4 regions of the Streptomyces sp. NPDC004111 genome follow, and region 1 is predicted to be linked to each of the others. Evidence: riboswitches for the same ligand, from Rfam matches in the RefSeq annotation. Region 1 holds a riboswitch; each other region holds the start of a gene.
What was found. Region 1 has a riboswitch for thiamine pyrophosphate ahead of thiM (hydroxyethylthiazole kinase). Riboswitches for the same ligand answer to the same signal wherever they lie in the genome.
Positions count from the first base shown of each region.

Region 2: another riboswitch for thiamine pyrophosphate. It lies ahead of thiC (phosphomethylpyrimidine synthase ThiC); the one in region 1 lies ahead of thiM (hydroxyethylthiazole kinase).
Region 3: another riboswitch for thiamine pyrophosphate. It lies ahead of thiO (glycine oxidase ThiO); the one in region 1 lies ahead of thiM (hydroxyethylthiazole kinase).
Region 4: another riboswitch for thiamine pyrophosphate. It lies ahead of ACFYVL_RS16540 (thiamine ABC transporter substrate binding subunit); the one in region 1 lies ahead of thiM (hydroxyethylthiazole kinase).

Region 1 is NZ_JBIAMU010000001.1:396,201-403,825, forward strand. Features, by position in the region: gene ACFYVL_RS01745 (hypothetical protein) at 1-20, shown strand, start outside; gene ACFYVL_RS01750 (helix-turn-helix domain-containing protein) at 132-1,871, opposite strand; gene ACFYVL_RS01755 (hypothetical protein) at 2,105-2,731, shown strand; gene ACFYVL_RS01760 (TetR/AcrR family transcriptional regulator) at 2,856-3,473, opposite strand; gene ACFYVL_RS01765 (FKBP-type peptidyl-prolyl cis-trans isomerase) at 3,762-4,139, shown strand; TPP riboswitch at 4,200-4,329, shown strand; gene thiM (hydroxyethylthiazole kinase) at 4,323-5,153, shown strand; gene thiE (thiamine phosphate synthase) at 5,373-6,011, shown strand; gene thiD (bifunctional hydroxymethylpyrimidine kinase/phosphomethylpyrimidine kinase) at 6,008-6,826, shown strand; gene tenA (thiaminase II) at 6,832-7,521, shown strand; gene ACFYVL_RS01790 (purine-cytosine permease family protein) at 7,518-7,625, shown strand, end outside.
Region 2 is NZ_JBIAMU010000032.1:38,950-46,574, forward strand. Features, by position in the region: gene ACFYVL_RS41170 (cupin domain-containing protein) at 1-133, shown strand, start outside; gene ACFYVL_RS41175 (DUF5326 family protein) at 390-623, shown strand; gene ACFYVL_RS41180 (IclR family transcriptional regulator) at 834-1,715, shown strand; gene ACFYVL_RS41185 (SsgA family sporulation/cell division regulator) at 1,814-2,248, shown strand; gene ACFYVL_RS41190 (YibE/F family protein) at 2,431-3,873, opposite strand; TPP riboswitch at 3,947-4,082, shown strand; gene thiC (phosphomethylpyrimidine synthase ThiC) at 4,075-5,841, shown strand; gene ACFYVL_RS41200 (hypothetical protein) at 5,998-6,816, opposite strand; gene ACFYVL_RS41205 (metallophosphoesterase) at 6,999-7,625, opposite strand, start outside.
Region 3 is NZ_JBIAMU010000012.1:99,789-107,413, reverse strand. Features, by position in the region: gene ACFYVL_RS23560 (NAD(P)/FAD-dependent oxidoreductase) at 1-464, opposite strand, end outside; gene ACFYVL_RS23555 (hypothetical protein) at 532-918, opposite strand; TPP riboswitch at 1,017-1,129, shown strand; gene thiO (glycine oxidase ThiO) at 1,127-2,317, shown strand; gene thiS (sulfur carrier protein ThiS) at 2,314-2,532, shown strand; gene ACFYVL_RS23540 (thiazole synthase) at 2,539-3,333, shown strand; gene pknB (Stk1 family PASTA domain-containing Ser/Thr kinase) at 3,569-5,497, shown strand; gene ACFYVL_RS23530 (deoxyribonuclease IV) at 5,599-6,516, shown strand; gene ACFYVL_RS23525 (DUF4396 domain-containing protein) at 6,613-7,146, shown strand; gene ACFYVL_RS23520 (sulfite oxidase-like oxidoreductase) at 7,192-7,625, opposite strand, start outside.
Region 4 is NZ_JBIAMU010000007.1:220,704-228,328, reverse strand. Features, by position in the region: gene ACFYVL_RS16560 (hypothetical protein) at 1-127, shown strand, start outside; gene ACFYVL_RS16555 (hypothetical protein) at 330-1,112, shown strand; gene ACFYVL_RS16550 (ABC transporter ATP-binding protein) at 1,594-2,628, opposite strand; gene ACFYVL_RS16545 (ABC transporter permease) at 2,630-4,249, opposite strand; gene ACFYVL_RS16540 (thiamine ABC transporter substrate binding subunit) at 4,375-5,469, opposite strand; TPP riboswitch at 5,559-5,663, opposite strand; gene rlmN (23S rRNA (adenine(2503)-C(2))-methyltransferase RlmN) at 5,703-6,809, opposite strand; gene ACFYVL_RS16530 (HNH endonuclease) at 7,146-7,625, shown strand, end outside.

The DNA.
Region 1 (7,625 bases):
CGGTCGCGGCAACTCCGTAGCCGGGCGGGGCACTTCCGCGCGGCAAGTCCACAGCCGGGCAGAGGACTTCCTCCACCCGGCGGCGCGGCTGCTTTCGGTGTTGCCCTCCCCCGGGCGCGGCTGCGAGGTCCTCAGTCGGAGGTCCCCCAGCGGCGTTCCAGGAGGTCGTAGGAGTACCGGGGCAGGCCGTTGACGGCGCTGGTGCGGAACGGGCGGCCGTCGTCGTCGATCCGCACGGTGCCCTTGCGGCCCTGGGAGGACCAGTCCAGTTCCAGGTACCAGAGGCAGTCGCAGGTGGCGGTCGCGCCCGTGATCAGCAGCACCTCGGGGTCCTTCGCCGAGACGCGGTAGGGCATCCGCACGGGCGGGATGGGTGTGCCCGTGTCGTTCCCGGCGACCGCGCGGGCGATGGGGCGGTCCTTGTCCAGGTCGACGGCGAAGGACCGGGGAGTGACCGCGCCGCCGCAACCCAGGTTCATGCCGTACGAGTTGCCCTGGGCCGGTGCCGTACGGCCGACCACGCGCACCCGCAGCGCCTCCAGCACGACGGCCGTTTCGGTGCGCCCCTGCACCGACAGTTCCACGAGCGTCTCTCCGCCGTGCACCGCGCGCTGCGTCGCCGCCCAGGGCGCCGCGTCCTGCGGGGCGGGCGGCGGGGGGACCTGGCTCGGCGGCTTGGCGATGACGTACTGGTGACCACAGCCCAGCTTCCACGCCTGGGAGTTCACGGACCAGGCGAGCGGCAGCCCGGTGGGCTGTTCGCCGCGGGGCGGGGCGGCGGTCGTACCGGGCGGACGGATGGTGCTCGGCTGCTGCGCGGGGTTGGTGGCGGAGCCGGTGGGCCGCCGCTCGGGGGTGGGGGTGCCGGAAGGCCGTACGGAGGTGGGGGTGCCGCTCGGAACGGGTGGGGCGTCCCGTCGCTCCGGTGCCGCGGCCCCTTCCGTCACGGCGACCCGGTCGGGACCGCCGGCGGACGCACGCGGCCCGTCCGGCAGCGCGGAGAAGCCGCCGAACGTCGCGAGTACGGCACAGACGGAGGCCCCCGCGACCACAAGACGCCGACGCCGGTACCAGGGGCGCCCCGAGGGCGAAGGCGTGGGCGCACCTGGCGATTCGGGCACGCGGGGCGAAGGGTCCCGCTCGGAGGCCGGGGCGCCGGTGGCCCCGGGTGCGGTGCCGGACGCGGGGCCAGGTGAAGTGCCAGGTGCGGTGCCGGGCACGGGGCCAGGTGCAGTGTCGGACGCGGGGCCAGGTGCAGTGCGAGGTGCAGTGTCGGGCGCGGCGTCGGGCGCAGTGCCAGATGCGGTGCCAGGTGCGGTGCCAGGCGCGGCGTCGGACGCAGTGCCAGATGCGGTGCCAGGTACGGTGCCAGGCGCGGCGTCGGACGCGGTGATGTCGTGCGCGGCGGTACCGGGTGTGGCGAGCGGTCCGCCGTCCGCCTTCGGCGCCGCCTCCACCGCTGTGGCCGGTACGCCCACCGGGCCACCGTCCGCCCTCGGCACGGCCTCCGGCTCGGCAGCTCCCTCCACCGCTGCGCCCGAGCCGCTCGCCGTGTCGGGCGTGCTCTCCGCCCCCTTGGCGGGACGAGCCGGACGAGGCGGACGGCGGGCGTCCACCGCCCGGAGCCAGCGGCGGTGGAGTTCCAGGCGTTGCTCCGAGGTCGCCCCGCACAGGGCCGCGAAGCGTTCCACGGGGGCGAAGTCGAGCGGCACGGCGTCGCCCGCGCAGTAGCGATGCAGTGTCGAGGTGTTCATGCCCAGGCGGCGGGCCAGCGCGCCGTAACTCCGATCCGTGCCCTCCTTCAGCTCCCGCAGCAACGCCGCGAACTCCGCCACCTCGTCGATGCCGTCGCCGTCGTCCTGTGCCGACACGGGTCCCCCGTCCTCGTACGATCCCAACCGGCCCGGGACGGTATCCCAGGCACCCCATATCCCTGCACGTCAGAAGGGCTGGGATGGTTCCACCGTGCCCGATCGGCCGTTTCCCGTTGCGCCGGGCCGCCGTCATTGCCGATGCTCTTGGTGCCGCACCGGACAGGTCCGGACCGGCCTTCCCGCCTCGTCGCGGCATTCACGTCCACGCACTCATCCACGGGGGAACTTCCTTGTCCATGCGTATCCGAACGAGCGCCTGCACCGCACTCACCGTCGCCGCCCTCGCCGTGGGCACGGTCCTCACCGCACCGGTCGCCGGCGCCGCGTCGAAGACCACCGCCGCGCCCAAGTTCCTGTCGGCGTCGCAGCTGCCGCCGCACCCGTCGTCGTCCTGGACCGCCGGTCCGGTCACCGAGGGGTTCCCGGAGGCGCTCGGCCTCTGCGTGAGCACGGAGGGCGTGCTCGACTACGACTACCGGCACCGGGAGTTCCGGACCGACCTGGACACCAACGCCGTGCAGCTGACGGTCGTGACGGGTACGGCCGCCCAGGCCAAGGCGCTGGCGAAGCACTACGACGACCTGATCCGCACCTGCGCGGACCGCATCGAGAAGTCCTCGCCGGACGTCAGGGCCGAGGGCCGGGACTACGGCCGGCTGCCGGTCGAGGAGGGCGCCCGGGTCCGCGGTCTGCACACCGAGACGTCCGGGGGTGCCACCGACATCGCTCTGCTGTCGGTCGGACAGGACGACAGGACCGTCACCGTCGTGAAGTGGGGGCAGATGGGCAACTTCGCGAACGCGCCCGTGACCGCCTTCAAGAAGACCACCACCACGGCCGTCGCCAAGCTGTACTGACCGGACGGCCACCGGAAGGGCCGTACTGACCGGACGGCCGGCACATGGGCCGTACCGACCGGACGGCCACCGGAAAAGGACGGGGCCGTCCTCCCACCACGGGGGTATGGGAGGACGGCCCGTTTCATTGGTGAGCCGCCGCGCCCTGCCCGCCCGCGGGCCGCAACGCCGGCGCCGCGGCGAACAACGCGTGCACGGAGGCACGGACCTGCTCCGCGACCGCTTCCGGTGTCGTGGCGTCGAGCTTGCCGTCCAGGTGCAGGAACGCCAGACCGTGCACGAGGGCCCACACCGTGGTCGACAGGGCGTTCGCGTCCGAGCCGGGGAAGGCGCTGCGGACGATGCCCCGCACGTACTCCGCGATGACGGCCGTCGCGGCCACGCGCTCCTCGCCGGCCGGGTCGCAGGGCTCGGCGAACATCGCCCGGAACAGCGCCGGGTGGTCGAGGGCGAACCGGACGTAGACGACGGCTACCGCCGCGAGGTCGTCCGGTGTCGAAGGCGCGGGGTGTGCCGCGGCAAGCTGTTCGGCGAGTTCGCGGTACCCCTCGGCCGCCACCGCGGAGACGAGCGTGTCGCGGTCCGCGTAGTGGCGGTACGGGGCCGTCGGCGACACCCCCGCCCGTCGGGCGACCGCACGCAGCGACAGGCCGGCGCTGCCGTCCTCCTCCAGCAGTTCGCGGGCGGCCCGCAGGCAGGCGGCCCGCAGGTTCCCGTGGTGGTACGCGGCGCCTTGCGGCATGGGCGACACTCCTCGATGTTCACGACGCGCACATCACCCTCCCAGGTGAACGCTGCCTCCACCGTAAGCTCTCGCCGGGCCGCGGCCCGCTCCCCCGCGCCGACGGCGTTCGGCACCACTCGGCGGTTGCTGACCTGCGGTTTCGGTAGCGTGAGCAGCTACCGCATGGAGCGACCATGCGCCCGGCCGTTCCGCACGGGGGATTCCGTACGGGGAACTCCCTCCGAGGGGTTCCGTACGAGGGATTCCGGCGCTGAGCGACGGGGCTGCGACGACCGAGAGGCCGCGATGACCGAACCGACCAAGCCCGAGATCGTACGGGCGGAGGGCGACGCGCCCCAGGAGCTGACCGTCCGGGACCTCGTCGTCGGGGACGGGCCCGAGGCGAAGCCGGGACGGGTCGTGCGGATGCACTACGTCGGGGTCGCCTTCGCGTCCGGGAAGGAGTTCGACGCCTCCTGGGACAGGGACGAGCCGTTCAAGTTCGCGGTCGGCGGCGGCCGGGCCGTCAAGGGCCTGGACCGGGGGATCCGGGGCATGAGGGTCGGCGGGCGGCGCGAGATCGTCGTTCCGCCGCGCCTCGGCTACGGCAAGGAGTCCCCCACGCCGCTGATCCCTCCGCATTCCACGCTCGTCTTCGTGGTGGACCTGCTCTCCGTGGTCTGAGGGGCCGGGGCCGCCGCACCCCGAGTGGCGGCTTCCGTCCCCGGGGGAGGTACATTGCGTGTCGACCACCGCGGGAGCTCGGGAGCAGCCGGGCTGAGAGGGCGGACGGGAGTTGTTTTCTCCCCTTTTCGCCGACCGCATGAACCTGGACCGGGTAATGCCGGCGTAGGAAGGGTGTTGACGATGGGTACTGCCTCCGTACCTGCCCGGCACGGCGCTGCCGTGTCCCCCGATGCCGTGGCGGACGTGATCGCGTCGCTGCGGACCTCCGCACCCCTTGTGCACTGCCTGACCAATGTCGTGGTCTCGCAGTTCACCGCGAACGTGCTGCTCGCGGTGGGTGCCGCCCCCGCGATGGTGCACAGCGCGGAGGAGGCCGGGGCGCTGGCCCGGGTGGCCGGGGGCGTCCTGGTCAACCTCGGGACGGTCACCTCCGTGACGGCGGACGCCATGCGCGTCGCGGTCACGGAAGCGGCCGGGGCCGGGCGGCCGTGGGTGCTCGACCCGGTGGCCGTCGGTCCGCTTCCCTGGCGTACCGGACTCGCGCACGAACTGCTGGCGAGCGCGCCCCCGGCGGTCGTTCGCGGCAACGCCTCCGAGATCCTGGCGCTGGACGGCGGCCGGGGCGGGCGCGGCGTGGACAGCACGGACACCCCCGAGTCCGCGCTGGAAGCGGCCACCGGGCTGGCCCGGCGCTACGGGTGCGCGGTGGCGGTGAGCGGTCCGGTGGACGTCCTCACGGACGGTACGCGCGTGGTACGTCTGGCCAACGGGCACCCCCTGCTGTCCCTGGTGACGGGAACGGGCTGCGCGCTCGGCGCCCTGGTGGCCGCCTGCACCGCCGTCACCGGTGACGCGCTGCTCGCCGCCACGGCCGCGACCGCTCTGCTCACGGTGGCCGCCGAGGACGCGGCGACCCGCGCGGCGGGACCGGGCACGTTCGCGGTCGCGCTGATCGACGGGCTGTACGAACTCGGCCCGGACCGGCTCGCCGAGGCCGTCAACCTGCGCTGAGAGCCAGCGGACTGCGGGGTTCCGTACCGCGTGGTCGTCCCGGTCCCCGCTGGACAGGCCCGCTCCTGGACCCCGTTCGCGGCGATCCCGCACTCGGCTCCGGTACCCGCTCCCTCCCCCGTGGAGGTTCCCGGGCCTCTGCATGCCGGCGCCCTCCTCTGCCCTGCACCTCCCCCGTCCCGCCCGCCCGGCGCGGGAAGCCTTCAAGGACCCCTTTCCATGCGACCTGCTCTCGACCTGTCCCTGTATCTCGTCACCGACACCCGCCTCTGCGGCGACCGTGGTGTCGCCGCCACCGTGGCAGCCGCCGTCCGGGGCGGTGTCACGGCCGTCCAGTTGCGCGATCCGGACGGGGACGCCCGATCGCTCTTCTCGCTGGGCCGGGCGATCCAGGCGGAGCTGGCGGGCACCGGGGTCCCGCTGATCGTCAACGACCGGCTGGACGTGGCGGTCTGGCTGGGCGCGGACGGTGTCCACCTCGGGCAGCGGGACGTCTCGCCCGTGCTCGCCCGGCGCCTGCTCGGTCCCGATGCGTACGTCGGTCTGTCCGTCAGCCGCCCCGAGCACCTGGCGCACGTGCCGGACGCCGTCGACCACCTGGGGGTCGGCCCGGTGTTCGCGCAGTCCACCAAACCCGACGCGGACACCCCGCTCGGGCTGGACGGCCTGGCGAGGATCGTCCGGGAGAGCCCCCTGCCGTGCGTGGCCATCGGCGGGATCGGCGTGTCCGAGGCCGCCGCGGTCATGGCGTGCGGTGCGTCCGGGATCGCCGTCGTCAGCGCGGTCTGCGGGCGGCCCGACCCAACTGCCGCGTCCCGTTCCCTCGTTCACGCCCTGCGCCAGGAGGTCTCCTCGTGACCACTCCGCCCATCGCCCTCACCATCGCCGCCAGCGACCCCTCCGGCGGCGCCGGGATCCAGGCCGACCTGAAGGCGTTCTCCGCCAACGGTGCGTACGGGACGGCGGTCCTGACGGCCCTGACCGCACAGAACACCCGGGGCGTCACCGGCATCCACGCCGTCCCTCCGGCGTTCGTCACCGAGCAGCTCGACACCCTTCTCGCCGACGTCGACGTGGACGCGGTCAAGATCGGCATGCTGGCAAACGCCGCCATCGCCGCGGCAGTCGCGGACGCCCTGGAGCGGCACCGCCCCCGGAACGTCGTCCTCGACCCGGTCATGGTCTCGACCAGCGGCCACCGCCTTCTCGAACCCGATGCGGTGACGGTGCTGCGCGACCGCCTCCTGCCGCTGGCCGACCTCATCACCCCCAACCTGCCCGAGGCCGGTGACCTTCTCGGCGTCCCCGCCGCGCGGAACCGCGCCGAAGCCGTCGAGCAGGCCCGCGCGCTGCTCGGGACCGGGACCCACCGCGTCCTCCTCAAGGGCGGCCACCACACGCACGACGCCGAGTCCGTCGACATCCTCGTCGACAGCACTACGGGCGCGAGCGTCACCGAACTGTCCGCACCCCGCGTCACCACGCGCAACACCCATGGCACCGGCTGCACACTCTCCGCCGCGATCGCCGCCCTCCGCCCGCGGCACGACGACTGGCACACAGCCGTCCGCGCCGCCAAGGAGTACCTGACCGGGGCCCTGCGCGCGGCCGACACCCTGCGTGTCGGCCACGGTCACGGCCCCGTCCACCACTTCCACCAGTACTGGAGCTGATCCGCATGACCACGACCTTCTGCGACGAGCTGTGGAGCGCCACGGCCGACATACGTACGGCCATCGACAGGCTGCCGTTCGTCACCGGCCTCGGCGACGGCACCCTGGACCGGGACAAGTTCGTCTACTACCTGGCCCAGGACGCCCACTACCTGCGCGACTACGCCCGCGCGCTGGCCAGTGCCGCCGCGAAGGCGGACCGGCCCGAGGACATCGCGTTCTTCGCGAAGTCCGCCCACGACGCCGTCGTCGTCGAGAGCTCCCTGCACGAGACGAACGTCGTCGACGTCGACGCCTGGACGCCGTCGCCCACCTGCACCGGCTACACCTCCTACCTGCTCTCCGTGGCCCACACCCAGGGCTACGCCGAACTGGCCGCCGCGGTCCTGCCCTGCTTCTGGATCTACGCCGAGGTGGGCCGCACCCTGCTCGCCCAGGCCGGTGACCTCGCCGCCCACCCGTACGGCGACTGGATCGGCACGTACGCCGACGAGGAGTTCGAGGCCGCCACCGAGCACGCCCGGCAGATCGTCAACCGTCTCGCCGCCCAGGCCGACCCGGCCACCCGCGAGCGGATGCGTGCCGCCTACATCACCGCGTCCACCTACGAGTGGATGTTCTGGGACGCCGCCTGGCGCACGGAGTCCTGGCCCTTCGACGCCGCTCCCGCCCCGGTCTCGGAGCCCGCGAAGTGACGACCGGTACCGAACCCGCCACCTCGCGGCCTGCCCCGGCGAACGAGGCCCCGCTCACCCTCGACCAGCCCACGCCCAAGGTCCTGTCCGGCGTGGACCAGGGC
Region 2 (7,625 bases), on a different contig from region 1:
CACCGTCGGCATGGAAACGACGCAGGTCGCGCGGGGCAGCGTGGTGTACGTGCCGGCGGGCGTGACGCACAAGTTCCACCACATCTCCGAGGACCTGCGGGTCCTGGTGGTGTTCTCCCCGCCGGAGAGCTGAGGGGCGTGCTCGCGGTGACGCTCCTTTCGCCGGAGGGCCGGGGGAGCGTGCCGGAGCCGGGTGTCCCGACGGGTCCGGCCGGGGCGCGTCCCCGACGGTTTCACGTGAAACACCCCGAGGTTCCCTAGGGGTCGGGTCAGGGGTCTTCAAGGGCTGCGGGTCCCCTGCCCGGGGTGTTTCCCCGCCTAGCATCGAAGGCAGGGAAACCAAGGCACACCGCACCGGGCAGGACCCGGCACGAGGGAGAGGCAAGACAATGGCTGCACGGGAAATATTCACGGGTCTGCCGGGCTGGGTGAAGTGGGTCGCGATTCCGGCACTGGTCCTGCTGGTGTTCGGCGGCACCATCCTGGCCGCGATCGGCACGCTGATCGGTCTGCTGTTCAAGCTGCTGCTGCTCGTCGCCCTGGTGGGCGGTCTGATCTACGTCGTCCGCCGGTTCATGTCCTCGTCCAGTTCGTCGGGCGGATCCTCCTCGCGCGACTGGTGACGCGGCCCCCTCTCCCCGGCGACGCGGACCCGCCCCCCTCGTGGGGCGGGCCAGGCAGCCCGTACGGGCGTTAGCCCGCCGGGGGGAACATGACACGTGAAAACAACTGAGGCCCCAGGCATGGCAGTTAGGGTGAAAAACCGCTGCCGCCACTAGGGACTCCCGCTTCCCGGCGACGGCACCGCCCCCTCGGGACCCCGGGAGTGACCCATGGCCACAGCCCAGCCCACCGCACGAGCGAACGCTCGCCCGGCCACCCCATCCGTACGCCCCACCGCCCCCTCCGGGGCGCGCGCCGCCGTCGTGCCCGCCCCCGCGCAGCCGCCCGCACCGGCCGACGCCCCCGCACCCACCCTGATCGGGTCGGTGCAGCGCGCCCTGCGGCTGCTGGAGGCCGTCAGCGACCATCCGGACGGCGCACCCGCAAAGCAGCTCGCCCGGGAGGCCGGGTTGCAGCTGCCCACCGCGTACCACCTCCTGCGCACCCTGACCCACGAGGGATACCTCCGTCGTGAGCAGGGTGTCTTCGTGCTGGGTGCGGCGGCCAGCCGGCTCGGGCGCGGCGGGTCGGGGCAACTGCGCCGCGAGGTGGTCGTCGAGACGATGGAGCGCTGGCGCGACACGCTCGGCGTCGCCGTGTACTTCGCGGTCTACCGCGAGGGCGAGATCGAGCTGGCGGCCCTCGCCGAGAGCACCGAGAACCCCGCGGTCGAGGAGTGGGCGGACTTCCGCGAGACGGCGCACGCCCATGTGATCGGCCAGTGCCTGCTGTCCCAGCTGGACACCCGCTCCCGGGTCGACCACCTCGACCGCCACCCCGTCGAGGCGATCACCCCGTTCACGGTGACGGACGACGCCACCCTGCTGGAGCGGCTGTCGACAGTGGAGCGCATGCAGACCATGTGGGAGAGCGAGGAGTACGCACTCGGCACGGTCTGCGCGGGAATCCCGCTCACCATCGGGCAGACGGCGGCGGTGATGGCGATCTCCGTACCCCTCGCCCACGAGGCCCGGCTCGGGCCCGCAATCGAACGGCTGCGCGGCGAAATCGGCGAGGTGGTCCGTTCGCTCATGTTCTCTATCAGTATCTGAAAACTCACTCCTTGTGATCTGTTTCTGGTTCAAGCACGATGGCGTCAAGAGGGCCGGAAGCGATCGTTCCGGCCACTTCATCTAGGGCAGGGTTGGCGATGCGCGAGTCGGTTCAGGCAGAGGTGATGATGAGCTTCCTCGTCTCGGAGGAGCTCTCCTTTCGTATTCCGGTGGAGCTCCTGTACGAGGCCAAGGATCCCTACGCGATTCGCCTGACCTTCCACCTTCCCGGTGATGCCCCTGTGACCTGGTCTTTTGGTCGCGAGCTGCTGGTCGACGGGATCAACGAGCCCTGCGGCGAGGGCGATGTGCACATCGCGCCGACCGACCCGGACGAACTCGCCGACGTCCACATCCGGCTCCAGGTGGGCGGCGACCGGGCCCTGTTCAGGGCGAGCGCGGCGCCGCTGGTGGCCTTCCTCGACCGCACGGACAAGCTCGTGCCGCTCGGCCAGGAGCACACGCAGAGTGACTATGCCGGGTGCCTGGAGGACGAACTGGGCCGGATTCTCGCCGAGGAGAACGCGGGTTGAAGCACCGCCCCGAGTAGGGCGGTTCGGCGAGGTTTACCAGCGGAACCGACGACGGAACCGACGGCAGGAACCCCCACAGGAACGCCGACGGAGACGACAACAGAGACGCCGACCGAGACGACGACAGGAACGGCAACAGGAACGGCAACAGAGGCGGCGGCCGGGAGAATCCGGCCGCCGCCTCAGGTCTTTCGGCGGCGCCCCCGCCCGGTCCGTACCGGCGGCGCGACGACGGACGAGCCGGAACCGGAAGCGCCCGCCCCGACCGCCCTGGCCCCCGCCGCTCCCGTACCGCCGGATCCGCCGCCCGAGCGGTCCGCCGAGACGACCAGGGCGGCGAGCGCCGTCGTCACCGGCACGGACGCGACCAGACCGATCGAGCCGACGAGGGTACGGACGATCTCCTCCGCGACCAGCTCGCTGTTGGCGACCGTACCCACGCTGCTCTGGGCGATGGAGAACAGCAGCAGCAGCGGAAGCGCGGCGCCCGCATAGGCCAGGACCAGGGTGTTCACCACGGAGGCGATGTGGTCGCGGCCGATCCGGATGCCGGCCCGGTAGAGGGCGCGCGGGCCCATCCTCGGGTCGGCCTGGTGGAGTTCCCATACCGCCGAGGTCTGCGTGACGGTCACGTCGTCGAGGACGCCGAGCGAGCCGATGATGACGCCCGCGAGAAGCAGCCCGCTCATGTCGATCGACGGGTAGAGGCTGTGGATCAGGCCCGTGTTGTCGTCGATGTTGCCCGACAGGAACGCCCAGCCGATGAAGAGCGAGCCGAGCAGTCCGATCAGCAGCAGCGAGACGAGCGTGCCGACGACCGCCACGGAGGTGCGCGCGTTGAGCCCGTGGCAGGCGTAGAGCGCGATCAGCATGATGGCGCTGGCCCCGACTACGGCCACGACCAGCGGATTCGACCCCTGGAGGATGGCGGGCAGGATGAACAGGGTCAGCACCGCGAACGACGCGACCAGCGCGATCAGCGCCATCACCCCCTTCATCCGGCCGACGAGCACCACGGCCACCGCGAAGATGCCGGCGAGCAGGGCGAGCGGGAGCTTCCGGGTCACGTCCGTGACGGAGTACTGGAGCTCGCGGGGCGCGTCGGGGGCGTACGCGACGACCACCCCCTGACCCTCCTTCAACTGCCGTGTCGCACCTGGCTGGACGATCTCGGTGAAGGTGCGGCCCTTGTTCGCCCCGGTGACGACCTCGACGGACGCCTTCTTGCAGGTGCCCCCGGGTGCCTTCGCCGCGGGGTCGCCGTCCGGCCGGGAGGCCGCCGGGGGCTGCTGGGCGACGTTGGCCTCCTTGCAGTCGATCTCGTCGACCTGGACGACCCGGCCCTGCTCGGTCTGCCGGTCGAAGCCCACGCCGGTGCGTTCGTGCGCGGGCGCACCCCCCGGCCACAGCACGGCGAGACCGACAACGACGGCCGTGGCGAAAGGAATCAGCACCGCGGCGATCACCTTGCGCAGGTGCTTGGAGACGGGCGCCACAGGGCCGTGGGCATGGCTGTGCCCGTGGCTGTGACCGTGCCCGTGGCCCTGCGGAGGAGCAGGCGGGGGCGGCGGGCCCGGCGTCGTCGGCGGAGGCGTCGGCTGTGGGGGTGGCTGTGATGGGGTCACCGCCCGATCATCGCAAGAACGGCAGGGGCCCTCTGTTCAGCGCGGCCGGGGTGGCGCTAGCGTGAGGGCGAACCTTTGTACACGCGGGAGCTCGGAGCACCGGGCTGAGAGGGCGCTGACCTCCGTACACATGCGTACGGACACGGCTGCGTCGACCGCCGAACCTGTTACCGGGTAATGCCGGCGTAGGGAGTAGGTCTCATGACCACCATGGATGCACGCACGCCTGCCTCCGACCAGGACGGGCGCAAGCCCGGCTGGCACAAGGGATACGTCGAGGGCTCGCGCCCCGACCTCCGGGTGCCGGTCCGTCAGGTGCACCTGACCAACGGGAAGGACGTGACGCTGTACGACACGTCCGGCCCGTACACCGACCCGTCGATCGAGACTGACGTACGGCGCGGCCTCGCCCCGCTGCGGGAGAACTGGATCGTCGGCCGCGGCGACACCGAGGAGTACGCGGGCCGTCCGGTGCGCCCCGAGGACGACGGCATCAAGCACACGTCCCCGCGCGGGGGCCTGCGGAACCTGGACGCGGTCTTCCCCGGCCGCCCGCGCCAGCCCCGCCGGGGCCGCGACGGGCAGGCCGTCACGCAGCTCGCGTACGCACGGCGCGGGGAGATCACGCCGGAGATGGAGTACGTGGCGATCCGGGAGAACGTTTCCCCCGAGGTCGTACGGGAGGAGATCGCGGCGGGTCGCGCGGTACTGCCCGCGAACGTGAACCACCCGGAGATCGAGCCGATGATCATCGGCAAGCGGTTCCTGGTGAAGGTCAACGCCAACATCGGGAACTCCGCGGTCACTTCCTCCATCGAGGAGGAGGTGGACAAGATGACCTGGGCCACCCAGTGGGGCGCCGACACGGTCATGGACCTCTCCACCGGCCGCAATATCCACACCACCCGCGAGTGGATCCTGCGCAACGCCCCGGTCCCGATCGGCACCGTCCCGCTGTACCAGGCGCTGGAGAAGGTCGACGGCCGTGCCGAGGACCTGACCTGGGAGATCTACAAGGACACCGTCATCGAGCAGGCCGAGCAGGGCGTGGACTACATGACCGTCCACGCGGGCGTGCGCCTCGCGTACGTACCGCTGACCGCGCGCCGCAAGACCGGCATCGTCTCGCGCGGCGGGTCGATCATGGCGGCCTGGTGCCTGGCGCACCACAAGGAGTCGTTCCTGTACGAGAACTTCGAGGAGCTCTGCGAGATCCTCGCCGCGTACGACGTGACGTACTCCCTCGGCGACGGTCTGCGGCCCGGGTCGATCGCGGACGCCAACGACGAGGCGCAGTTCGCGGAGTTGAGGACGCTCGGGGAACTCAACACGATCGCCAAGCGTTGGAACGTACAGACCATGATCGAGGGCCCGGGACACGTCCCGATGCACAAGATCAAGGAGAACATCGACCTCCAGCAGGAGATCTGCGAGGAGGCGCCGTTCTACACGCTCGGCCCGCTGACGACCGATGTGGCGCCCGCCTACGACCACATCACCTCCGGCATCGGCGCCGCGATGATCGCCTGGTGGGGCACCGCGATGCTCTGCTACGTGACGCCCAAGGAGCACCTGGGGCTGCCCAACCGGGACGACGTGAAGACCGGCGTGATCACCTACAAGATCGCCGCGCACGCGGCGGACCTCGCCAAGGGGCACCCGGGGGCCCAGGAGTGGGACGACGCGCTGAGCGACGCCCGCTTCGAGTTCCGGTGGGAGGACCAGTTCAACCTGGCCCTCGACCCGGACACGGCACGGGAGTTCCACGACGAGACGCTGCCCGCCGAGCCGGCGAAGACCGCGCACTTCTGCTCGATGTGCGGTCCGAAGTTCTGCTCGATGAAGATCTCGCAGGACATCCGGCGGGAGCACGGCGGGACGCCCGAGGAGATCGAGGCGGGCATGGCGGAGAAGTCCAAGGAGTTCGCCGCGGCGGGCAACCGGGTCTATCTGCCGATCGCGGACTAGCACTCCGGGCACCCGGGGACGCGCCTCGGTCCTCGGGCCTCATCCGGACGGTCCCTGACCCGGACGGTCCCTGACCCGGACCGTCCCTGATCCGGACCGTCCCTGATCCGGGTCCGGTCCCAGCGGACTTGGCGGTTCCGGACCATTCGCCGGGGGTTACTCCGGCTTGTGGTCCGGGCCGCCGTAGTCGGGGCTGGAGAAGTCCGGGCTGGAGAAGCTGGGGCGGGTCCTGTGGCCGTTGTGGTTGCTGTTCTCGCCGGGGCTGCTGAAGTCCGGGCGGGAGTAGCCGAGGCCGGGGATGCGCCCGGTCTGCTGGGGCGGGTTCGCGGCCGGCTCGGTGGGCCGGGTGAGCGCGTCGCGCAGGAAGGGGACGATGCCCCGCTCCAGCAGGGCGTGCTTCCAGGCTTCCCTGGCGCGGTCGATCTCCTCGGTGCCGTCGTCGTGCCTGCCGACCGGGACCGCGCTCGACCCGTTGCGCAGGGCGGTGAAGAGCAGGCCTATCGCCGCGCCGAGCAGGCCCGCCGCCGTCAGCGCGCCGAACACCCAGCCGGCGGTCAGCAGTGCCTCGGCCGCCGCCGGCTCGGGCTTGATCATTCTCAGCAGATAGCCGATGAGCAGCAGGACCACCGCGGCTATCCCGGCCAGTACGGGAGTCAGTACGGCGACGACGGCGACCGCGCCCGCCCCTGTCGCCTCCGCGTTCTCCCCCATGCCCGGCGGGAGCAGGGCGCTCGCCAGGGTGGGGGCGCGCAGTTCGCCGCGCACCTTGACGTAGTGGTCGTACTCGGCCGAGGCGTGGCCGGCGATTATCTCGCGTGCGTTGAGCGCCGCGGTGCGCAACTGCTCACTGTTCAGCCGTTGTTCCAGCGCGGCGAGATCCGGGCGTTCGTGCGCGGTGCGCAGTGCCTCGTCGAGGGTCCGCTCGAACTCAGGGCGGTCCTCGGCCAGCAGGTGCGGAGCGCTGTTCATGTGCATCCCCCGATGCTCCGTAGGGCCGGGTTGCCCGCTTCGGTGGGGCAGTTGGGCGGAAACGGAGGAGAGCCTGCTACGGATAACCCGATGGTAGAGCGCCTACGGCACGGGGTGACAGGGGGTTTCCGGAAATTGGTCCGGCGCTGGGAGCTTGTTCGTAGGATGTACGTCTTCCCTCGTCACGCTCAGTCATTCAGGGGGAGCTGGACGACCAGCAGCTTTCCGGCCATGGTCACTCCGCCGTCCATCGCGATCGCGAGCCCGTCGGCGTAGACGTGCGGACCCTCGACGACCGGCCCCGAGCTGCCCTCTCCGTCCCCCGCGTCCTCGCCGCCGACCTCGCCGAGGAGGTACGGAATCGGGCTGTGACCGTGGACGATGCGCTCGCCGCCATATGCGTCGAGCAGATCCCGGACGGCATTGGCACCGCCTTCGTCACGGAAAGCGAAACGCTTGGTGAATTTGCGGAAAAGGTCCCAGCACTCGTCGGCGTCGTTGCGCGTGAGGATGGCGTGGACCGTGTCGTTCACGTCCTCGATGGAGCTTCCGTAGTCGAGGTAGGCGGTGGTGTCCGAGTGGGTCAGGAGGTGCCCGTCCTCCAGGACCACCGCGTCCAGCCGTGCCATCCACTGAAGGTGCACGTCCTGGAGGCGCTCCATGTCGTGCTTCTGGCCGCCGTTGAGCAGCCAGGCCGCCTGGAAGGTGGCGGTGCCGGCGCCCGAGTTGACGGGGGTGTCGCCGAACCGGCGGGCGCCGAGCAGCAGCAGCTCGTGGTTGCCCATGAGCGCCTTGCAGTAGCCGCCGGCCGCGGC
Region 3 (7,625 bases), on a different contig from region 1:
ACGGTCACCCGGCAGCCGGCCTCGCGGGCGGCCGTGGTGAACTCGGCGCCGATCCAGCCCGCGCCGACCACCACCACGTCGCTCTGCGCGTCCAGCACCGGCCGCAGCCGCTGGGCGTCGTCCAGGGTGCGCAGCAGGTGCACGCCGGGGACGCCGACGGTGCCCGGCAGGGTGATGGGGTCGGCGCCGGTGGCCAGGACCAGGCTGTCGTACGCGAGGGGGCCGGTGAGGGTGTCGATCTCGTGGTCCGCCGGGCGCACGCCGGTCACCTCGCAGCCCAGCCGCAGTTCGACGCCGAGCGCCTCGAAGTCGACCTCGAAGGCCGAGCCGTCGGCCTTGCCGAGCAGGACGGCCTTGGACAGCGGCGGCCGGTCGTAGGGCCGGTGCCGTTCGGCGCCGATCAGCACGAGGGCTCCGTCGAAACCCTGCTCGCGCAGGGCCACCGCGGTCTGCACCCCGGCCATGCCCGCGCCGACGACGACGATTCGCTTCTGCTCGCTCACCCGACCACCTTAGTTATCTGACGCTCCGTCAGGACAGTGGGCCCCCGGCCGGGTCCCCTCCGGCCGGGGCGTCCCCGACCAGGAGTTCCTCGACCGTGCTCGTCCCACTGCCCTCCTGTGACTCCCATGCCCAGCTCTCCTCCAGCCGAACTCTGCCGTCGGCCGTGAGTACGACCGTGGAAAGGCAGTGGCCGGACGAGGTGGTGCCGTCCGTCTTCAGCTGTACGTACCGGAAGTCCAGGCGGTCCCCCGCGCGCGTGCCCACCAGATGTCCCCGCACGACGTCGCCGCCCGCGTAGTCGGCCCAGATCAGGCCGTCCCGCTCGTGGTACGTGAACCGGGTACGGGTGCCGACCTGCCCGGGGGCCTGGTCGGCGACCGGGGCGAGGAGGAGACCGTCGAGCGAACGGGGCACGGGGGACGCTCCCTTACAGCTTGTTGAAGCCAAGGATTAGGCTGGCCACCGTAAACCACCCCCGGGGGACCCTTCGCGGTAGCCCCGGCAGAACAGAAGACCGCACTCACGGGAGCCCGGCGGACCGGGCTGAGAGGGAGGCTGCCACCGCCTCCGACCGTACGAACCTGATCCGGGTCATGCCGGCGAAGGGAGGGGCTGGACGCCCATGCACACCTCTGTCGGAAGGCAGCCGTACGACGTCCTGGTCGTCGGCGGCGGCATCATCGGCCTGGTCACCGCCTGGCGGGCCGCACAGCGCGGGCTGCGCACCGCGCTCGCCGACCCCGAACCGGGCGGCGGGGCCGCCCGGGTGGCGGCCGGAATGCTCGCCGCCGTCACCGAACTCCACTACGGCGAGCAGACCCTGCTCGGCCTCAACCTCGCCTCCGCGCGCCGCTATCCGGCCTTCGTCGCCGAACTGGAGGAGGCGAGCGGCCGGGACACCGGCTACCGCACCTGCGGCACGCTGGCCGTCGCCCTGGACGCGGACGACCGGTCCCACCTGCGCGAACTGCACGCGCTGCAACGGCGGTGCGGGCTGGAGTCGGAGTGGCTGAGCGGGCGCGAGTGCCGCCGCCTGGAGCCGATGCTCGCCCCCGGGGTGCGCGGCGGGCTGCGGGTGGACGGCGACCACCAGATCGACCCGCGGCGGCTGGCCGACGCCCTCGTGACGGCCTGCGAACGCGCCGGGGTCGCCCTGTACCGGCTGGCGGCCGAGCGGCTGTCCGTCGCCCGGGAGCGGGCCACGGGCGCGGTCCTGGCCGACGGCACCGAGATCGTCGCCGACCAGGTGGTACTGGCCGCCGGGAGCCTCAGCGGGCGGCTCGCCGGGGTGCCCGCCGAGGCGCTGCCGCCGGTGCGCCCGGTCAAGGGCCAGGTGCTGCGGCTGACCGTGCCGCCCGCGTACGCGCCGTTCCTCAGCCGGACGGTACGGGCCGTGGTCCGCGGCAGCCACGTCTACCTGGTGCCGCGCGAGAACGGCGAACTGGTCGTCGGCGCCACCACCGAGGAACTCGGCTGGGACACCACCGTCACCGCGGGCGGCGTGTACGAGCTGCTGCGCGACGCGCACGAGCTGGTCCCCGGCATCACCGAGCTCCCGCTCACCGAGACCCTGGCCGGACTGCGCCCCGGCTCCCCCGACAACGCCCCGCTGCTCGGCCCGACCGCCCTGCCCGGTCTGCTGCTGGCCACCGGGCACTACCGCAACGGGGTGCTGCTGACGCCGGTCACCGGGGACGCCATGGCGGACGTGCTGACCTCGGGCGAACTGCCCGACGCGGTACGCCCGTTCACCCCCCGCCGGTTCGCCCCGGCCCCGTCGCCTTCGCCCGTACCCGAGGAGCAGCCCGCATGAGCCCTACGACAGCCCTGGCCGTGTCCGTGAACGGCGAGCGGCGGGAACTGGCCGCGGGCACGACCCTCGACACCGTCGTCGCCTCGCTCACCCGCGCGCACGCGGGCGTGGCCGCGGCGCTCAACGAAACCGTGGTCCCGCGCGGCCGGTGGGCGGACACCGCCCTGGCCGACGGCGACCGCGTCGAAGTACTCACCGCGGTCCAGGGAGGCTGAACCGGCATGGCCGACGATCTCTTCGAACTGGGCGGCGTCACCTTCTCGTCCCGGCTGATCATGGGAACGGGCGGGGCGCCCAGCCTGGAGGTGCTGGAGCGGTCGCTGATCGCCTCCGGCACCGAGCTGACGACGGTGGCGATGCGGCGGCTGGACCCGTCCGTGCAGGGCTCCGTCCTCTCCGTCCTGGAACGGCTCGGCATCCGTGTGCTGCCCAACACCGCGGGGTGCTTCACGGCCGGCGAGGCGGTGCTGACGGCCCGCCTGGCCCGCGAGGCGCTGGGGACGGACTGGGTGAAGCTGGAGGTCATCGCGGACGAGCGGACCCTGCTGCCGGACCCGGTGGAACTGCTGGACGCGGCCGAGACCCTGGTCGACGACGGCTTCACGGTCCTGCCGTACACCAACGACGACCCGGTGCTGGCGCGCAAGCTGGAGGACGCGGGGTGCGCGGCGGTGATGCCGCTGGGGTCGCCGATCGGCTCCGGGCTCGGCATCCGCAACCCGCACAACTTCGAGCTGATCGTGGAGCGGGCCGGGGTGCCGGTGATCCTCGACGCCGGGGCGGGGACCGCGTCGGACGCGGTGCTGGCGATGGAGCTGGGGTGCGCCGGGGTGATGCTGGCCTCCGCGGTGACGCGGGCGCAGGAGCCGGAGCTGATGGCGGGGGCGATGCGGCACGGGGTGGAGGCGGGGCGGCTGGCGTACCGGGCGGGGCGGATTCCGCGGCGCCGCTTCGCGCTGGCTTCGTCGCCGGAGGGGGGCGTGGCGGTGTTCGACCCGGAGCGGCCGGCGTTCTGAGGGGACGCGTGGGGCAGGGGGTTGGGGGCTCGGAGGCAGGGGCGGGTTCGCCGGGGCGTCCGGGGCGGGAGAGGTGCGGCTCCGCCGGGGGCCGCCCCCTTGCCCGCCCGTTCCGCCCCCGGGGGCGGCCCCGCCGCCCAAGGGGGCGGGGGTGGGCTGTTACAGGTCGGCTTCAGTACGGGAGCGGGGCCCTCACCCAGTCCGCCCCACGACCTGCGGCTCGTAGACTCCCTCCGTGGACACGACCCTTCAGGACCCCCTCGTCGGGCATCTGCTCGACAGCCGCTATCGCGTCGAGGCACGCATCGCCGTCGGCGGGATGGCCACGGTCTACCGGGCCGTCGACACCCGCCTCGACCGCGTGCTCGCCCTCAAGGTGATGCACCCCTCCCTCGCGGCGGACGACACCTTCGTGGAGCGCTTCATCCGCGAGGCGAAGTCCGTCGCCCGGCTCGCGCACCCCAATGTGGTCGGGGTGTTCGACCAGGGCACCGACGGGTCCTACGTCTACCTGGCGATGGAGTACATCGCCGGCTGCACCCTGCGGGACGTGCTGCGCGAGCGCGGCGCCCTCCAGCCCCGGGCCGCCCTCGACATCCTGGAGCCGGTGCTCGCCGCGCTCGGCGCCGCCCACCGGGCCGGTTTCGTGCACCGCGACATGAAGCCGGAGAACGTCCTGATAGGGGACGACGGCCGGGTGAAGGTCGCCGACTTCGGTCTCGTACGGGCCGTGGACACGGTCACCAGCACCACGGGCTCCGTCCTCGGCACCGTCTCCTACCTGGCCCCCGAGCAGATCGAGCACGGCACCGCCGACACCCGCGCCGACGTGTACGCGTGCGGCGTGGTCCTGTACGAGATGCTGACCGGCGCCAAACCGCACTCCGGCGGCACCCCCGCCCAGGTCCTCTACAAGCACCTCAACGAGGACGTCCCGCCGCCCTCGGCCGTCGTCCCCGGGCTCGCCCTCGAACTGGACGAGCTGGTGGCCGGTGCGACCGTCCGCAACCCCGAGGCCCGCCCGTTCGACGCGGTCGCGCTGCTCGGGCAGGCCCAGGAGGCGCGGGCCGCGCTGACCGAGGACCAGCTGGACCTCGTACCCCCGCAGGCGAAGGGCGCGGCCCCGCCGGAGGGATCCGATCCGGAGGAGCGGACCAGCGTGATTCCGCGCACGCTCCCCACCGAGCAGCACACCAGCCGGCTGCGGATGCCGCTGCCCGAGGAGCCGGAGGAGCCCCGGCGGCGCGCCGGACGCACCGGGCGCGGCGCGGCGCGCGACCGGCGCCGGCTGCTCGTCCTCGTCGTCGGCGTACTGCTGCTCCTGGGCATCGGCACCGGCGTCTGGTACATCAACTCCGGCCAGTTCACCAAGGTCCCGCTGCTGCTCAGCCAGTCCGAGAGCGGTGCCCGCGAGAAGCTGGACGCGGCGGGGCTGGACGTGAAGAAGGTGGAGCGGAAGTTCAGCGACACCGTCACGCGCGGCTCCGTCATGGACAGCGAGCCCGCCCCGGGCGCCCGCATCCGCACCAACGGCTCGGTGACCCTGGTCGTCTCGCGCGGTCCCGAGATCGTGAAGGTGCCCGACCTCAAGCGGATGCCGCTGGAGAAGGCGAAGAGCACGCTGAAGGACGCGGGGCTGGCGCCCGGCGTGGTGACCAGGGCGTTCAGCGAGGACGTCCCGCTGGGCACCGTCATCAGCACGGACCCGCGGGCAGGCACCGGCCGCTCCCCCGACACCGCGGTCGCGATCGTGGTCAGCAAGGGTTCCCCGGTGGACGTCCCCGAGGTGACCGGCCAGAGCGTCGACGACGCCACCCGCACCCTCGAAGGCCTCGGCCTCAAGGTCGATGTCGCCCCCGACCAGGTCAACTCCCCCGCGGAGGCGGGCAAGGTGGGCCGCCAGTCGGTGCCCGCGGGCACCCGGCTCGGCGAGGGCGAGCGCGTCACGCTCACCGTCTCCAAGGGCCCCCGGATGCTCCCGGTGCCCGACGTCCTCGGCAAGCACGCCGACGAGGCGACCCGCATCCTCAAGGCGGCGGGCTTCGAGGTGCAGGTGGACCGGCCGCTGCTGTCCTTCAGCAAGGTGATCGACAAGCAGTCGGTGGAGGGCGGCGGCCAGGCGGCCGAGGGCAGCACCATCACCATCACGACGAAGATCCTCTAGCTCGTCCGGCCGCTCCCGGGCCATTCCCCGGCGGCTCCGGGTCCGCCGGGGAGCGAGGGCCGTACGGGCGGGGCGGCGGCCGTGCGGCATCCTGGAGGGCGATGAGCACCCGAGAGACTTCCGCAGAATTCGCCGACCGGTTCCCCGCCGCCGCCCCGGCCTCCCGCAACCCCGTCGGCGGGCACGTCCCGGTGGCCGGCGGGCTCGCCGCCACCGGGCTGCCGTACGCCCGCGAGATGGGCGCCGAGACCGTCCAGGTCTTCGTCGCCAACCCGCGCGGCTGGGCCACCCCGGCGGGGAATCCGGCGCAGGACGAGGCCTTCCGGGACGCCTGCGCCGCCGAGCGCGTCCCGGCCTACGTCCACGCCCCGTACCTGATCAACTTCGGTTCGCACACCGAGGCCACCGTCGAGAAGTCCGTGGAGTCCCTGCGGCACTCGCTGCGCAGGGCCCGTGCCATCGGTGCGCTCGGGGTGGTCGTGCACACCGGCTCGGCGACCGGCGGACGGCCTCGCGAGGAGGCGTACGCGCAGGTCAGGGAGCACATGCTGCCGCTGCTCGACGAGCTGACCCACGACGACGACCCGTACCTCCTGCTGGAGTCGACGGCCGGCCAGGGCTTCTCGCTCTGCTCGCGCACCTGGGACTTCGGCCCGTACTTCGAGGCACTGGACGCGCACCCCAAGCTTGGCATCTGTCTGGACACCTGCCACATCTTCGCCGCCGGGCACGACCTGGCGGGCCCCGGCGGCATGAAGCAGACCCTCGACCTGCTGGTGGACACCGTCGGCGAGAACCGGCTGAAGCTGATCCACGCCAACGACTCCAAGGACGTCACCGGCGCCCACAAGGACCGCCACGAGAACATCGGCTCCGGGCACATCGGCAGCGAGCCGTTCCGCGAGCTGTTCACGCACCCGGCGACCGCGGGGGTGCCGCTGGTGATCGAGACGCCGGGCGGCAAGGAGGGGCACGCGGCGGACGTGGCCCGGCTGAAGGAGCTGCGCGAGGGGCCGTGACCGCGTTCCCCCGCGAGAGCGCCCTTGAGGAATACCCTTAGGGGGTATACGGTTCCGGTTTCGGCAAGGACCGCCGCCCGAGGCTGGGGGCACACCATGCAGCACGGCGAACAGCACACGTCACACGGAACGCACGGACCGCACGCCGGTCACGAGCAGCCCCCGCACGGCTCCGGCACCGGCCCCCGCGGCGGCGCGTCCTGGCGCACGGCCGCGCAGGCCACCCTGCACTGCCTCACCGGGTGCGCCGTCGGCGAGGTGCTCGGGATGGTGATCGGCACCGCGTTCGGCTGGGGCAACGCCCCCACGATGGTCCTCGCGATCGTCCTGGCCTTCTTCTTCGGCTACGCGCTGACCCTGCGCGGCATCCTGCGGGCCGGCGTCGGCCTCAGGACCGCCTTCGGGGTCGCGCTGGCCGCCGACACGCTGTCGATCGCCGTGATGGAGCTGATCGACAACGGAGTGATCGTCCTGTGGCCCGGCGCGATGGACGCCCAACTGTCGGACGCCCTGTTCTGGGGCGCGCTCGCGGCGTCCCTCGCGCTGGCCTTCGTGGTCACCACGCCGGTCAACCGGTGGATGATCGGCCGCGGCAAGGGGCACGCGGTGGTCCACCAGTACCACCACTGACCGCGGGCCGCGCGCGATACGCGCGAGAGACCCGGCGGGCGCGCCCTACAGCTCGGGGCCCTCGCCCGGCTCCTCCTGGTAGGAGTACCGCTGCTCACGCCACGGGTCGCCGATGTTGTGGTAGCCGCGCTCCTCCCAGAAGCCGCGGCGGTCGGCCGTCATGTACTCGATGCCGCGGACCCACTTGGGGCCCTTCCAGGCGTACAGGTGCGGCACCACCAGGCGCAGCGGGAAGCCGTGCTCGGCGGTGAGCAGCTCGTCGCCCTTGTGCGTGGCGAAGATGGTGCGCTCGGAAGTGAAGTCCTCGATACGGACGTTGGCGCTGTAGCCGTACTCGGCCCACACCATGACGTGCGAGACGCCGGGCGCGGGCGGGGCCAGTTCCAGGATCGTACGGGCGGCGACGCCACCCCATTCGGCCCCCAGCATGCTGAATTTCGTCACGCAGTGCAGATCGGCCACGACCGTGTCGAAGGGCA
Region 4 (7,625 bases), on a different contig from region 1:
GGTCGCGATCATCGGTTTCGTCCTGGCCGTGGCGGGCGCGGTGGCCGTCGCCTGGTTCGGGAAGCACGGCGAGGAGGCGGGTACGGAGGCGGAGCAGCCACGTCCGCTGGTGGACACCGCCCGGTAGCGGGCGCCCGCGCCACCCGATGCCGAGCAGCACCAGCGGGTAGACGAGATAGCCGAACCTGCTGGCCGGCATCAGCGTCATCGCCAGGGCCATCCCGCCCGCGAGCCTGACGGCCGCCGCCCGCACCGTGCGCGGCGGCCGGAGCACCAGAGAGCCCGCGACGAGCAGGGCGCCGACGGCCAGCAGCACGGCGGCGACGAGCGTGCCGCCCGGCACGTACTGGGCGAGCAGCCGTCCGGGCAGCGGGCTCGCGGCGGGCGAGGCGACGTCGGTCATGCCCAGCGGGAAGGCCACGGCGTTGCGGAAGAACCCCGCCGGATCCACGAGAGCCACCGGCACCACCAGCACCCCGGCCACCAGAACCGCCACCCCACCACACCGCAGGGCCGCCCACCCCCCACCGGAATCCCGCAGGCCGGGCCACCACCGGGCCCCGGAATCCCGCAGGACCAGCCACCATCGGGCCCTGGAATCCCGCATTCCCTGCCACCCCCACCGCACGCCGGAGGCCCGTCCGCCCACCGTCGCCCCGCCCGCCCCGCGCGCCGCGAGCAGTGCCAGGGCCACCGGGAGTGCGGGCCACGCGGTCCATTTCAGGGCCGCGGCCACTCCCAGAAGCAGCCCCGCCGGGCCCGGTCGGCCGTGTCCGGCCAGTACGAGCCCGAGGCACATCAGCCCCACCACCGGCAGGTCGATCCCGCCCACCGCCAGCGGCAGCGCCACCAGCGGGCACACCAGCACCCAGCCTGCCGCCCGCCGCCCCAGCGCGGGCAGCACCGCCGCGACGAACCCGCCCGCCATCCACCACCGGGCGTCCCCCAGCGGCCCGTCGCCCAGCAGCGCGTGCGGCAGCCCGAAGACCGCCATGCCCGGCAGGTACGGGTTGAAGTCAGCGACCACCGCCGGATCCGGGACGTACGGGCTGCCGGTGGCCAGCAGCAGCCGCGCCGAACGCTCCACCACCCGTACTTCCAGCTGCTCCTGACCCCGTGCCACCAGCAGCACCAGAGGCAGTAGCACGGCTCCCGCGACGGCGACCGGCACCGGCCCCCGCCACCCGCGCAGGGCCGTGGAACGGGGCGTCCGACGACCGGCCGGGCCGATTGCCGGGCGGGCCGTCCTTCGGGCCGCGACCAGCGCCGCGGCCCCGTATCCGACGGCCGCCGTCAGACCCCACAGGCGGTGCGGGCCCAGGGCCGAGGCCAGTCCGAAGCCCAGGGTGAGGACGGCGCACCCCGCCCACCAGCCCCAGCCGTACCCCGTGCCCGCCCCCCGCGCACGGGTCCGCCGAACCCCTTGCGCGCCGCCAACCGCCATGGACCTGTTCATGCGGACAAGGTGGGCGAGGCCCCGTCCGCGGGGCATCACCCCGGGGAGCCAACCCCGATGTCACCCCGTGGCACGACAGGGGTCAGGACCGAGCACCGGGCACCCCGCGCCGCCCGTCGCGGGACCCGGGCCCCGCCTCACTCCGGCAGCAGCACGACCTCGTCCGCCACGAAGGCAGCACCCACCTCGGCGCCCTCCTCGGGCGCGTCCCGCAGCGCGACCTCCGCCTCCAGCGGCGGCCCGCCGTCCGCCGGACGCAGCCGCACGGCGACATGATGGCCGCGGAAGGTGCGGGCCAGGACGGTGCAGGGCAGCCCGTCGGCGACCGGCACCAGCCGGACGCCCGCCGGGCGCACCAGCAGCCCGGTCTCCCCCTGGGGTGCGCCGGCCGGGACCGGGATCTTGCCCCAGACCGTGTCGGCGGCCTCGCCCGAGACCGTCGCCGCCACCACGTTGTCGAAGCCCAGGAAGCGGGCCACGAACTCCGAGGCGGGCCGCTGCCAGACGTCGAGCGCCCTGCCCGCCTGGGCGATCCGGCCCTCGCTCATGACGACCACCCGGTCGGCGAGCGCGAAGGCCTCGCCCTGGTCGTGGGTGACGGCCAGGACCGTGGTGCCGAGCCGGCCGAAGAGCTGGCGCAGTTCCACGACGAGGCGCTCCCGCAGCCCCCGGTCGAGCTGTCCCAGCGGTTCGTCCAGCATCAGCAGCCGGGGCTGCGGGGCCAGCGCGCGGGCGAGCGCGACCCGCTGCTGCTCGCCGCCGGACAGGGCGGCCACCGCGCGCCGCTGTGCGCCCGGCAGTCCCACCAGGTCGAGCAGTTCGGCGACGCGGCGCGCCTGTTCGGATCGGCCCTCGCCGCGCATCCGCAGCCCGAAGGCGACGTTGCCGGCGACGTCCCGCTGCGGGAAGAGCTGGTGGTCCTGGAACATCAGGCCCACCCCCCGCCGGTGCACCGGGACCCCGCTCTGGTCGGCGCCGTCCAGCAGCACCCGCCCCGCGTCGAGGCCCTGGAGTCCGGCCACCACCCGCAGCAGGGTCGACTTCCCGCTGCCGCTGGGTCCGAGCACGCACACGATCTCGTGCGCGGCGACCCGCAGGTCCACCGCGTCGAGCGCCGCCCGCGCCCCGAACCGTACGGTCGCGCCCTCCAGGGAGAGCAGCTGGTCGGTCATCTCAGAACTCCCCGGATACGGATCGGTCGGGCCGTACGCGCTCCAGCGCCAGCAGCGACACCGCGCACACCACCATCAGAATCGTGCTCAGGGCCATCGCCTGCCCGTAGTTGAGGTCGCCGGCCCGGCCCAGCAGCCGGGCCACGGCCACCGGCAGCGTCGGGTTGTCGGGCCGGGCGATGAAGACGGTCGCCCCGAACTCGCCCAGCGACACCGCGAACGCGAAGCCCGCCGCGACCAGCAGCGCCCTGCGCACCAGCGGCAGGTCGACCTCCCGCCAGGCCCGCAGCGGCGACGCCCCGAGCACCGCCGCCGCCTCCCGCAGCCGCCCGTCCACCGCCCGCAGCACCGGCAGCATCGTCCGCACCACGAACGGCACCCCCACCAGCGCCTGCGCCAGCGGTACGAGGATCCAGGAGGTCCGCAGGTCCAGCGGCGGCCGGTCGAGGGTGATCAGGAAGCCGAAGCCGACCGTCACCGCGGACACCCCGAGCGGCAGCATCAGCAGCGCGTCGAAGCCGCGCACCAGCCGTCCTGCCCGCCGGGTCAGCGCGGCGGCGGCGAGCCCGCCCACGACCAGCGCGATCACGGTCGCGACGAGGGCGTACTGGAGGGAGTTCCAGACCGCTTCCAGCGGTGGTACGAGGAAGGTCCCGCCGCCCTCGTCCACCGTCTGGAGCGCCCGGTAGTAGCTCAGCCCGTAGCCGTCGGGGCCGTCCAGCGACCGTTCGACGAGGACGCCGAGCGGCAGCAGGACCAGCACCAGCACCGTCAGCAGCACCCCGCCGAGCAGCGCCCACTGCCCCGGGCCCTTCGGCCGGCGCGAGGTCCGCTCCGGGTCGACCAGCTTCAGCGTGCTCTCCCGGCGCCGCACCGTCCACCCGTGCACGGCGAGCACCGCGCCGACGGCCGCGAACTGCACCAGGGTGAGCACGGCCGCGGTCGGCAGGTCGAGGAGCTGGGCGGTCTGCCGGTAGATCTCCACCTCCAGGGTGGAGTACGCGGGTCCGCCGAGGATCTGCACGACGCCGAAGGAGGTGAAGGTGAAGAGGAACACCATCAGGGCCGCCGCGGCCACGGCGGGCCCCAGCGCGGGCAGGGTGACCCGCCGCCAGGCGGTGAAGCGCCCCGCGCCCAGCACCCGGGCGGCCTCCTCCTGCCGGGGGTCGAGCTGGGACCACAGCCCCCCGACGGTCCGCACCACCACCGCGTAGTTGAAGAAGACGTGGGCGAGCAGGATCGCCCACACGGTGGTGTCCAGCCGGACGCCCCACAGTTCGTCGAGCAGCCCGCCGCGCCCCAGCATCGCGAGGAAGGCGGTGCCCACGACGACCGTGGGCAGCACGAACGGCACGGTCACCACGGCCCGCAGCAGCTGCTTGCCGGGGAAGTCGAGCCGTGCGAAGGCGTACGCGGCGGGCAGGGCGAGCAGCAGTGTCAGCAGGGTCGAGGCGAGCGCCTGCCAGGTGGTGAACCAGAGCACGCCGCGGATGTCCGCGTCGCCGAGCACCTCGGCGATCCGCCCGAACTGCCAGCCGTCGCCGGTCCGCAGGCCGCGCCCGACGATCGCCACGACCGGCCAGGCGAAGAACAGCGCGAAGAACGCGACGGGCACCGCCATCAGGCCGAGCCGCACCGCCGCCCCGCGCCAGGAGCCGGGCCCGGCCCGGTGCCCGGTGGCCCCGGCCGGGCCGTCGGGCGCCGGGCCGCCACCGCCGCCGCTTGCCGGGCTCCCTGGGCCGTCCGCTACTTGTTCACCAGCGAGGACCACGTCTTGACCCACTTCTCGCGGTTCTCGGCGATCTTCTTCGGGTCCACGGTCACCGGCTTGTCGACCTTCGCGCCGAACTTCGCGTACGCCTCGGGCAGCTTGGTGTCCTTGACCGCCGGGTTGACGAACATCTTCAGCGGCATGTCCTGCTGGAACTCGGCCCCGACGAGGAAGTCGAGCAGCGCCTTGCCGCCGGCCTCGTTCTTCGCGCCGCCCAGCAGGCCCGCGAACTCGATCTGGCGGAAGCAGGTGCCGGTCAGCACCCCGGTGGGCGCCTCGGCGGGACGCGGCTGGGCGTAGAGCACCTCGACGGGCGGGCTGGAGGCGTAGGAGACCACCAGCGGCCGGTCCGCCTTGGCCTTCTTTCCGCCGGCGGACCCGGAGAACTCCTCGTTGTAGGCCTGCTCCCAGCCGTCGACGACCTTGACGCCGTTGTCCTTCAGCTTCTGCCAGTACCCCTGCCAGCCGTCGTCGCCGTACTTTCCGGCGGTCGCGAGGAGGAAGCCCAGGCCGGGCGAGGAGGTCGCCGCGTTCTCGGTGACCAGCAGATTCTTGTACGCGGGCTTGGTCAGGTCGTCCAGGCTCTGCGGCGGCGCCAGCTTCTTGTCGGCGAAGTACTTCTTGTCGTAGTTGACGCAGATGTCGCCGGTGTCGACGGGCGTGACCCGGTGTTCGCCCTTGTCCAGCTGGAGGTCGGCCGGGATCCCGGCGAGGCCCTTGGCCTCGTAGGGGGTGAAGAGGCCGTTGTCGAGGGCGCGGGAGAGGAGGGTGTTGTCGACGCCGAAGAAGACGTCGCCGCGCGGCGAGCCCTTGGTGAGGATCTCCTGGTTGAGCGCGGCCCCCGCGTCGCCGCTCTTCAGCACCTTGACGGTGTAGCCGGTCTGCTTGGTGAACTCCTTGAGCACGGAGTCCGAGACGCTGAACGAGTCGTGGCTGACCAGCGTGACGGTCTTCGGCCCGTCCCCGTCGGTCTGCCGGTCACCGGCGGACTTGCCGCCGCAGGCGGCCAGCGCGCTGACGCCGAGCGCGGCGGCGAACGATATCGCCGCGTACCTCTTGATGGTGCTCACTGGTGTTTTCCTCCTGGAAATGACCAGGAAGAGACGCGGCCCCGCCCGCTCGCGGAGAACACCTCCGGAAAACGGGCAGGGCGCAACAGCTTGAGTAACGACCGAACTTCCTACCCAGAATGACCTGGGCAAGGTTCAGAGGGTCTGCAGCAGGACTGCACTCTCAGCGCTGTGGCGCTCCCCTGTCGGAATATGCAAATGTGCGCTCAAGCGTACAACCAGATTCGAACGTGCTACCGCTCGGACGCCGCCAGCTGGCCGCAGGCGCCGTCGATCTCCTGACCGCGGGTGTCGCGCACGGTCACCGGCACCCCATGGGCCGCGATGGCCTCGACGAACGCCTTCTCGTCCTCGGGACGCGAGGCGGTCCACTTGGAGCCGGGCGTCGGGTTCAGCGGGATCAGGTTGACGTGCACCCGCTTGTTCTTCAGCAGCCGGCCGAGCCTGTCACCACGCCAGGCCTGGTCGTTGATGTCCCTGATCAGGGCGTACTCGATGGAGATGCGGCGGCCGGACTTCTCCGCGTACTCCCACGCCGCGTCCAGTACCTCGCGCACCTTCCACCGGGTGTTGACCGGCACCAGGGTGTCGCGCAGCTCGTCGTCCGGCGCGTGCAGCGAGACCGCGAGGCGGCACTTGAAGCCCTCGTCGGCGAACCGCAGCATCGCGGGCACCAGGCCGACGGTCGAGACGGTGATGCCGCGCTGCGACAGGCCGAGCCCGTCCGGCTCCGGGTCGGTCAGCCGGCGGATCGCGCCGACGACGCGCTTGTAGTTGGCCAGCGGCTCGCCCATGCCCATGAAGACGATGTTGGACAGCCGCGCCGGTCCGCCCGGGACCTCGCCGTCGCGCAGCGCGCGCATGCCGTCCACGATCTGGTGCACGATCTCCGCGGTCGACAGGTTCCGGTCGAGCCCGGCCTGTCCGGTCGCGCAGAACGGGCAGTTCATCCCGCACCCGGCCTGCGAGGAGATGCACATGGTCACCCGGTCCGGGTAGCGCATCAGCACCGACTCGACGAGCGTCCCGTCGTGCATCTTCCACAGCGTCTTGCGGGTGGTGTCCTGGTCGGTCGACAGGTGCCGCACGACCGTCATCAGCTCGGGCAGCAGCGCCTCGCGCAGCTTCTCCCGCGAGCCGGCCGGGATGTCGGTCCACTGGGCGGGGTCGTGGGCGTACCGGGCGAAGTAGTGCTGGGAAAGCTGCTTGGCGCGGAACGGCTTCTCACCGATCTCGGCCACGGCCTCCTTGCGCTCGGCGGGCGTGAGGTCGGCGAGGTGCCGCGGCGGCTTCTTGGCTCCGCGGGGCGCGACGAAAGTGAGTTCTCCGGGCTTAGGCATGGTCAAACCAGTGTCTCAGATGTGTGCGGATGGGCCCGGCGGCCACCTGCTCAGGCAAGGTGACCGCCGGGCCTGTCCTGGTGGTCGCCGGCTGTTCGTGGTCGTCACTGGCGGCCCTCAGACGGCCCACAGACGGCCCAGCCCTCGCAGCGTTTGAGGTGGTCAGGGCCCAAAGGGTCAGCCCTGCTCCCTAAGAGTCGCCAGCTCGCGACACGGGCACCCGCGGCCGACTCCCAGGCGATTCCCCGTGGCCGAACGCACAGCGACCAGTCCGGTGTCAGAGCCACCTGGCAGGATCGACCATCCGGAGTCGCATGGAGCGCAGGGGGAAACTCGGTGGGGAAGCAATTGCGTGTCGGTGAGGTCCTGCGATCTGCTCGCAAGAGGGATCACGAGCCAGCCTTCATCGACGGCTACCCGAACATCCACCACGTCACTGCCTCGCAGATTCTCCCGCGGGTGCAGTTGAGCAAGGGCATCAACCCGACGGCCAAGATCAAGGCAACAGACGGGCACCGGCGTCCAGCAATCCTGATCCGATCCAGCCCCTGGAAGGCCGGCACGTCCGAGACGCCCTGGCATGACGTGTTCGATCTAGACAACGGTCGTGTGCGCTACTACGGCGATCACAGGGCTGACCACAATGTTCCGGTGGGAACCACGGACGGCAACGCCGTTCTTCTCTCGACAGCACTGCACCACCTGGGGACGACACCAGACGAGCGTGCCCTGGCTGAACCGCTACTGCTCTTCGCTTCGGTTACTCGCAACAAGACCCCGAAGGGGTACGTCCAGTTCTGCGGTTTGGCGGTCATC